Regions from separate parts of the Lysinibacillus sp. UBA5994 genome, predicted to be linked through region 2. Evidence: riboswitches for the same ligand, from Rfam matches in the RefSeq annotation. Region 2 holds a riboswitch; each other region holds the start of a gene.
The links. Region 2 has a riboswitch for thiamine pyrophosphate ahead of thiC (phosphomethylpyrimidine synthase ThiC). Riboswitches for the same ligand answer to the same signal wherever they lie in the genome.

Region 1 (2,274 bases), on a different contig from region 2:
ACGTCAAGGCTGGTGATGCGATGATCTATGCATCATTTGTAACAGATGACGTGGAGCTGATGCTCACAACGGATACAGCCTATGCGATTCGTTTCCCTATGGAGGAGTTACCAGTTACAGGTGTGAAAACAGGCGGTGTGAAAGGGATCACACTAAAAGATGGAGAAGCCTTAGTTGGAGTCAATGTGTTACAGCCTGATGTTACCCACTATGTAGTGATTGTGACACAGCGTGGGGCCGTAAAGAAAATGAATGTCGCTGAAGTTGAAGTAGCGAGTCGTGCAAAACGTGGACTAAAAGTATTAACAGAGTTAAAAGCAAACCCTCACCGAATTGTGGCAGTTGTTCAAGCAACAGACGAGGAGCAGGTTGTGATTGAAACTGAAAAAGGTGTTCAAGAGATGATTGACGTACAAGCATTGTCTCGTGCGGATCGCCATTCCAATGGTTCATTTAAAGTGGATATTGCAACAGATGGAGCAATTTCTCATGTTGTAACAGCCAAAAAAGAACAGAAACCAAGCTAAAAGCATGCCCAGCCTCTTAGGAGCGCTGGGCTTTAAGCTCTATTCAAAAATAGCACCTTGTCATTTAAGTGAAACTATGGGTATAATAATCATCGAAAAGTTCATAGCGAAAGAATGTAGGGGGGCTAGTAATTGCTAGCTGAGATTGTGTCCGGTAGACGCTGACCCTTTGAACCTGATTTGGCTCGTACCAGCGTAGGGAACATCTATTCAAAAAGCAAAGTTTTGAAGATTGATTGCAATACGTCTGGGAGGAATCCTAGGCGTTTTTTTATGTTTTCAAGCAACAGCTTGCCAACATTGTATACGCTTTCTTCTGGTGACAACATTCATTCATGAACACTTTCATATTACAAACTGGGAGGCTTTCGCATGAAAAAATGGTTTTTTATTTTATTGGCAGCACTATTGACATTAGTAGGCTGTAGTGACAAGGATGACAAGCAGGCTGCAGACAAGCTGAAAAAGGTGTCTGTGGTACTGGATTGGACGCCGAATACAAATCATACAGGACTATATGTTGCCAAAAAACTCGGTTATTTTGAGGAACAGGGTTTAGATGTTGATATTATTATGCCTGGTGAGGCGGGCGCAGATCAGCTTGTTGCTTCTGGAAAGGCGGATTTTGGCGTGAGCTATCAGGAAGGCATAACACAGGCACGAGTCCAGGATGTGCCGCTGGTCTCCATCGCAGCAATTATACAGCATAATACATCTGGCTTTGCTTCTATTGCTTCAAAGGGCATTACATCGCCAAAGGATTTTGAAGGTAAAACCTATGGTGGTTGGGGCGCACCATTAGAGCAAGCCGTTTTACAATCACTCATGCAAAAAGAAAAGGCAGATATTAATAAGCTAGATATCGTCAATGCAGGGGATTTAGATTTCTTTACAATGATGGAAAAAGATATAGATTTTGCTTGGATTTATTATGCATGGACTGGGATTGAGGCTGAGCTGCGTGGGGAAAAGATTAATATGCTATATCTTACAGATTATAGTGATCAATTGGATTATTATACGCCAGTTTTAGCTACAAATGAAAAAATGATACAGGACAACCCGGATGTAGTCAAAGCCTTTGTGGCAGCTGCATCGAAGGGCTATGAATACGCAATTGAAAACCCAAGTGAAGCGGCTGATATTTTAATCGAAGCGGCACCTGATTTAGATAAAGCATTAGTGCATAAAAGTCAGGAATGGCTGGCTGATAAATATCAGGATGATGCCAAGCAATGGGGAGAGCAAAAGCTTTCTGTGTGGGAAAATTACGCGAAATGGATGTCTAGCAATCAAGTACTAGAGGGCGAATTTGATGCGAAAAAAGCCTTTACTAATGATTTCTTACCTAAAAAGGAGGCCAAATAAGATGGCAAATTCATTAATCAGTGTACAAATCATTCCGAAGACAGAGAAATATGAAGATGTTATACCATATGTCGATGCAGCAATTGCGGTGATCGATGCTTCTGGGGTGAAATATGAGGTACATCCATTGGAAACAACGATGGAGGGTGAGCTTTCAACATTGCTCCAAATCATTGAAAAAATGAATGAGAAGATGATCGAACTTGGTGCCATTAATGTCATTACACAAGTGAAAATTTTATATCAGCCAACGGGTATTACGATGGATACATTAACGGAGAAATATCAGTAATGAAACGTGCATTACAGAAGGGAAGGACGATAATTTTTATCGCCTTCCTCTTGTTCATATGGGAACTAATCGTGCGGTTTGCTGAAG
Region 2 (2,274 bases):
ATATAAACACCACTGTGCCATGATAGAGCCACCTCGAGATACAATACCTGTCACACGATTTGCTGTTAGTGGTACATAGCGTAAAAGGACACCTGCATGAATGGTGAAGTAATCCACACCCTGCTCAGCTTGTTCAATGAGAGTATCACGATAAACCTCCCACGTTAAATCCTCTGCTACACCATTTACCTTTTCTAAAGCCTGATAAATTGGCACTGTTCCCACTGGCACTGCAGCATTTCGAATAATCCATTCTCTAGTTGTATGAATATGTTTACCAGTCGATAAATCCATAATATTATCTGCGCCCCATCGAGTTGCCCAGGTCATTTTCTCAACTTCTTCTGCAATGGAAGAAGATACAGCAGAATTCCCGATATTCGCATTGATCTTTACATGAAAATTACGCCCAATAATCATTGGCTCTGCCTCAGGGTGATTAATATTAGAAGGCATTATAGCACGCCCAGCTGCAATTTCTGAACGTACAAATTCAGGATCCATATTTTCACGAATCGCTACAAACTCCATTTCAGGCGTTATAATTCCCTTTCGTGCATAGTGAAGCTGTGTCACATTTTTACCTTTTTTAGCACGCAAAGGCTTTCTCGCCAACTCAGGGAAGACATTTTCTTGAATACGCGGGTCATCAACATGACGAAAGCCATTATCCTCCGGTTTAATAGAGCGTCCCTCATATGCTTCTACATCCCCTCGCTCTTGAATCCATGCATTTCGTAAGGCAGGTAAACCTTTCGTAATATCTACTTGGTAGGCTGGATCTGTATAGGGCCCACTCGTATCATATACTCGAATAGGAGCATTTTCTTCATTTCCAAAACTGCCTGTTGTCGGACTTAATGCAATTTCTCGCATAGGTACTAGAATATCTGGGCGTGTTCCTTCCACATATACTTTTTTGCTTCCTTCAAAGCTGGACATAATGGTAATATTCTTTTCACTAATTACTGACATGAGCTACTTCTCTCCCTTAAATTTATTTTGATATAAGGACCGATTCTAGCTCACCCCAACAATCCAAAAAATAAAGGCCGAATCCAAAATAATTATTTGGATCCGGCCACGAATGTAAAGGTCTATTGATTGCATACTCTGCAATAGCTTCTTAACTTTCCCACGCTGGTATGAGCCAGATCAGGTCCAAAGGGTCAAGAAACTTCGTAGCGTTTCCCTCTCAGCCTGACTCATCAGACTCCCCTAGTTAATACTATTTAGTTTGATGCTAGTGTAGCAGATAATACTAAGAGATGGAAGTTATTTTTTATCTTACTAGGTAAATAATACTTCTGCAAAATAGATCACAATGGTTACAGTTATACAGCTTACAATGGTTGAAAATAAAACAGCTTGCGCGGCTGTTGCTGATTCTACATCATATTCCAATGCTAGACTAGAACTATTGCGGGATGTTGGAAAGGCACTAGCTATAAACAGTGATTGTGCGACGACTCCATCTAATCCCAATATATAAATAATGGCCAATGCAACAGATGGTCCAATAATTAGTCGCGTAAAACAGCTGATAAAGACGGTTTTATTAAACATTGATTTCATCTCTAGTTGTGATAATTGCGCACCTAAAGTAATTAGGGCCACAGCAATAAATCCATCTGCCACATGTTCTACTGGTATTTTGATAAACTGTGGAATACCGATATCAAAATAATTCATAGCGACACCTATAATCAGCGCATGAATAATAGGCATTTTAAAGAAATCCTTGATGATTGTCATACCTGACTTTGTAGAAGAAATTAAATTGTATAAACCATATGTATACGTAGTCATATTTTGAAAGATTACGAGCATGACCTGAATGGCTACTCCAATAGGTTGCGTGGCAAATATCATTTGAGCCACTGGAATACCGTAATTACCCGAGTTAATGAGCACAACACTATTTTTAAAGACAGCTGCCTCTGTTCTAGCTAAACCTAACCCTTTTGCCATAAAGTGACTGAGTATCATTTGACTACCGATAAAGAGTACAATAAATAATCCGACCTCTCCCAGTACAGTTAATTCCACATGTGTTTCATATAAATTTACAAAAACAGCTGCTGGCATAAAGCAATATGTAATAAGCTGAGACAATGCTTTTAAATTAAAGCGAAATTTCTTTTGTAGTATAGCGCCTATTACAAGTAACACTAAAATAGGTACAACAATTTGAAAGAAAATCATTCCGAGATACATCATATCAATGTCCCCCTTCCAGCGTTAATAGTATTGTTGAATTCCTTCTAGGTCAAT
Region 3 (2,274 bases), on a different contig from region 2:
TTCATATCTTCAAAATGATGAATAGATCTCCCAGTAAGTGTCTCTGCCTCGGGTATATTGGGCGTAACAACCGTAGCAAGTGGTAATAAAGTTGAGCGTAAGGCATCGATAGCTTCTTGCTGTAATAGGCTTTCCCCACCTTTTGCAATCATCACCGGATCAACAATCAGTGGAATGTTTAGCTCCCTGATCTTGTGTGCAATTGCTTTGATAATTTCTGAGGAATAAAGCATTCCTGTTTTAATCGCAGCGATTGGAAAATCTTCTACTAAGGCCTCGAATTGTTTTTTTATAAAGGAAACGTCAATAGGGTAAACACCTGTTACACCCAAAGTATTTTGAGCAGTTAGAGCAGTAATAACAGAAGTACCAAACACTTCTAATTCCTGAAATGTTTTTAAATCAGCCTGTATACCCGCGCCACCACCACTATCTGAGCCAGCGATTGTTGTTACAATATGCATGAAGCTGCACCATCCTTTGATAAGCGATGTATAGCATTGAGTAAGGCTATTTGAAAATCACCAATGTCTGCAGTAAATGCGGATGCCAGTACACCTGCTTTTTTATAGTAAGTAAGTGTTTCCGTTAATTGTTGGTAAGGATTATGGCTTACACTATAGGCTGCGCCACAAATTGCGCTAAGTAAACAACCTGTACCCGTTACTTCCGTCATTTGTGGATGACCACCAGCGATCCATTGGCTATGCTTGCCATCAGTTATAAAATCGCGTTCTCCTGTGACAATAACAATGCATTGATAGCGTTGAGCCAATGATGTGGCTTCTAATTCCATAGCGATAGTGCCATGACCACTATCGACACCTTTTTGTTGCCAATTTACACCAACTATTGCTGCTAGCTCGCCGAGATTACAGCGAATCACGGCAAAGTGTATGTTTTCCAGTAAGTATCTTACGGTTTCCTTACGATAAGTTGTGGCTCCAACTCCGACAGGATCTAAAATAACAGGAATACCAAGTTTATTGGCTTTTTCACCTGCTAATAACATGGCACTTTTTGTGCGATCATTAAGTGTTCCAATATTAATTAATAATGCTTGAGCAATGGCCACCATCTCCTCTACCTCTTGGTAGTCATCGGCCATTACTGGTGAAGCACCTATCGCTAATAAACCATTTGCTTGAAAATTTGCCACTACATAATTGGTAATACAATGGATAAGTGGTTGCTGTTGACGAATTGTTTGAAAAATCATTGTAGTCCTCCTTTAGGGATGGACGTAAGCATGCAAAAAAGGCTCTTTTTGTGTAAAAATGCACGAAAAGAGCCTTTCATCTGAAAACGATGTTTATTGCTCCCTACGTCAGTATTAACTAACAGGTTCAAAGGGTCAGGTTTTACCTTCTCAACTCTTACGAGTCCCCCTGCAATCTTGCTTTTAGTTGACCAAAATGTACCATACTTTTCATATGTATTCAATAGCAAGTTTTCCTATAGATAAAATGTGACCGATGCCATATAGGAGGGTATGATAGTTGTCATGACTTTACCGAAATTAAGCACAAACCATTGAAAATGCTGAAAAAAGAGTTTTATAATGTGTCATAACAAAAGGGGGCAATTGCCATGAAAAGACAAGATTTAGTTGCACCAGAATGGTATAACATAGTAGAGGAAATTGAAAAATATGCTCAGGATGCAGCCAAAAATGCTTTAATCATTTGTGAAGAAAACCAAGACATCCAATGTATTACATATGCACATTTATTGGAAAAAGCGAATCAAGCAGCACATGTATTCACCAAGCAAGGTTTAAAGAAAGGTGATGTCATTTTAGTAATGGTACCACGTTCGGTTGAAGCATATATTGTGTATATTGCTGCATTGAAAGCGGGTTTAACTATTATTCCAAGTTCTGAGATGTTAAGAACAAAGGATATTGAGTATCGAATTCATCATGCAAATGCTAAAGCAGTTATTGCATTTGAACCCTATATTGAACAGTTCGATAAAGTAGGAAATTTACAAGACATACTGCAATTTGTCATAGGGAATGCACATGAACCTTGGCAGAACATACTTGAAAAAATGAATAATCAACCTACAACCTACATAAATCCTATCCCAACAAAAAGCACAGACAATGCATTTTTAGCCTATACAAGCGGAACAACAGGAAATCCAAAAGCAGCAGTGCATACGCATAGTTGGGGCTATGCTCATTTACGAACAACAGCACCACATTGGTTGGGTGTACAAGAAAATGATATTGTTTGGGCGACTGCAGCACCAGGGTGGCAAAAATGGATT

Region 1: another riboswitch for thiamine pyrophosphate. It lies ahead of B3D98_RS08310 (ABC transporter substrate-binding protein); the one in region 2 lies ahead of thiC (phosphomethylpyrimidine synthase ThiC).
Region 3: another riboswitch for thiamine pyrophosphate. It lies ahead of thiM (hydroxyethylthiazole kinase); the one in region 2 lies ahead of thiC (phosphomethylpyrimidine synthase ThiC).

What each region holds. Positions count from the first base shown of each region.
Region 1 covers NZ_DJAU01000026.1:46,255-48,528, forward strand. Annotated here, with positions in the region: gene parC (DNA topoisomerase IV subunit A) at 1-527, shown strand, start outside; TPP riboswitch at 636-746, shown strand; gene B3D98_RS08310 (ABC transporter substrate-binding protein) at 900-1,895, shown strand; gene B3D98_RS08315 (thiamine-binding protein) at 1,897-2,187, shown strand; gene B3D98_RS08320 (ABC transporter permease) at 2,187-2,274, shown strand, end outside.
Region 2 covers NZ_DJAU01000051.1:15,082-17,355, forward strand. Annotated here, with positions in the region: gene thiC (phosphomethylpyrimidine synthase ThiC) at 1-975, opposite strand, end outside; TPP riboswitch at 1,116-1,230, opposite strand; gene B3D98_RS15550 (AEC family transporter) at 1,291-2,220, opposite strand.
Region 3 covers NZ_DJAU01000045.1:10,487-12,760, forward strand. Annotated here, with positions in the region: gene thiD (bifunctional hydroxymethylpyrimidine kinase/phosphomethylpyrimidine kinase) at 1-464, opposite strand, end outside; gene thiM (hydroxyethylthiazole kinase) at 452-1,219, opposite strand; TPP riboswitch at 1,303-1,400, opposite strand; gene mbcS (acyl-CoA synthetase MbcS) at 1,591-2,274, shown strand, end outside.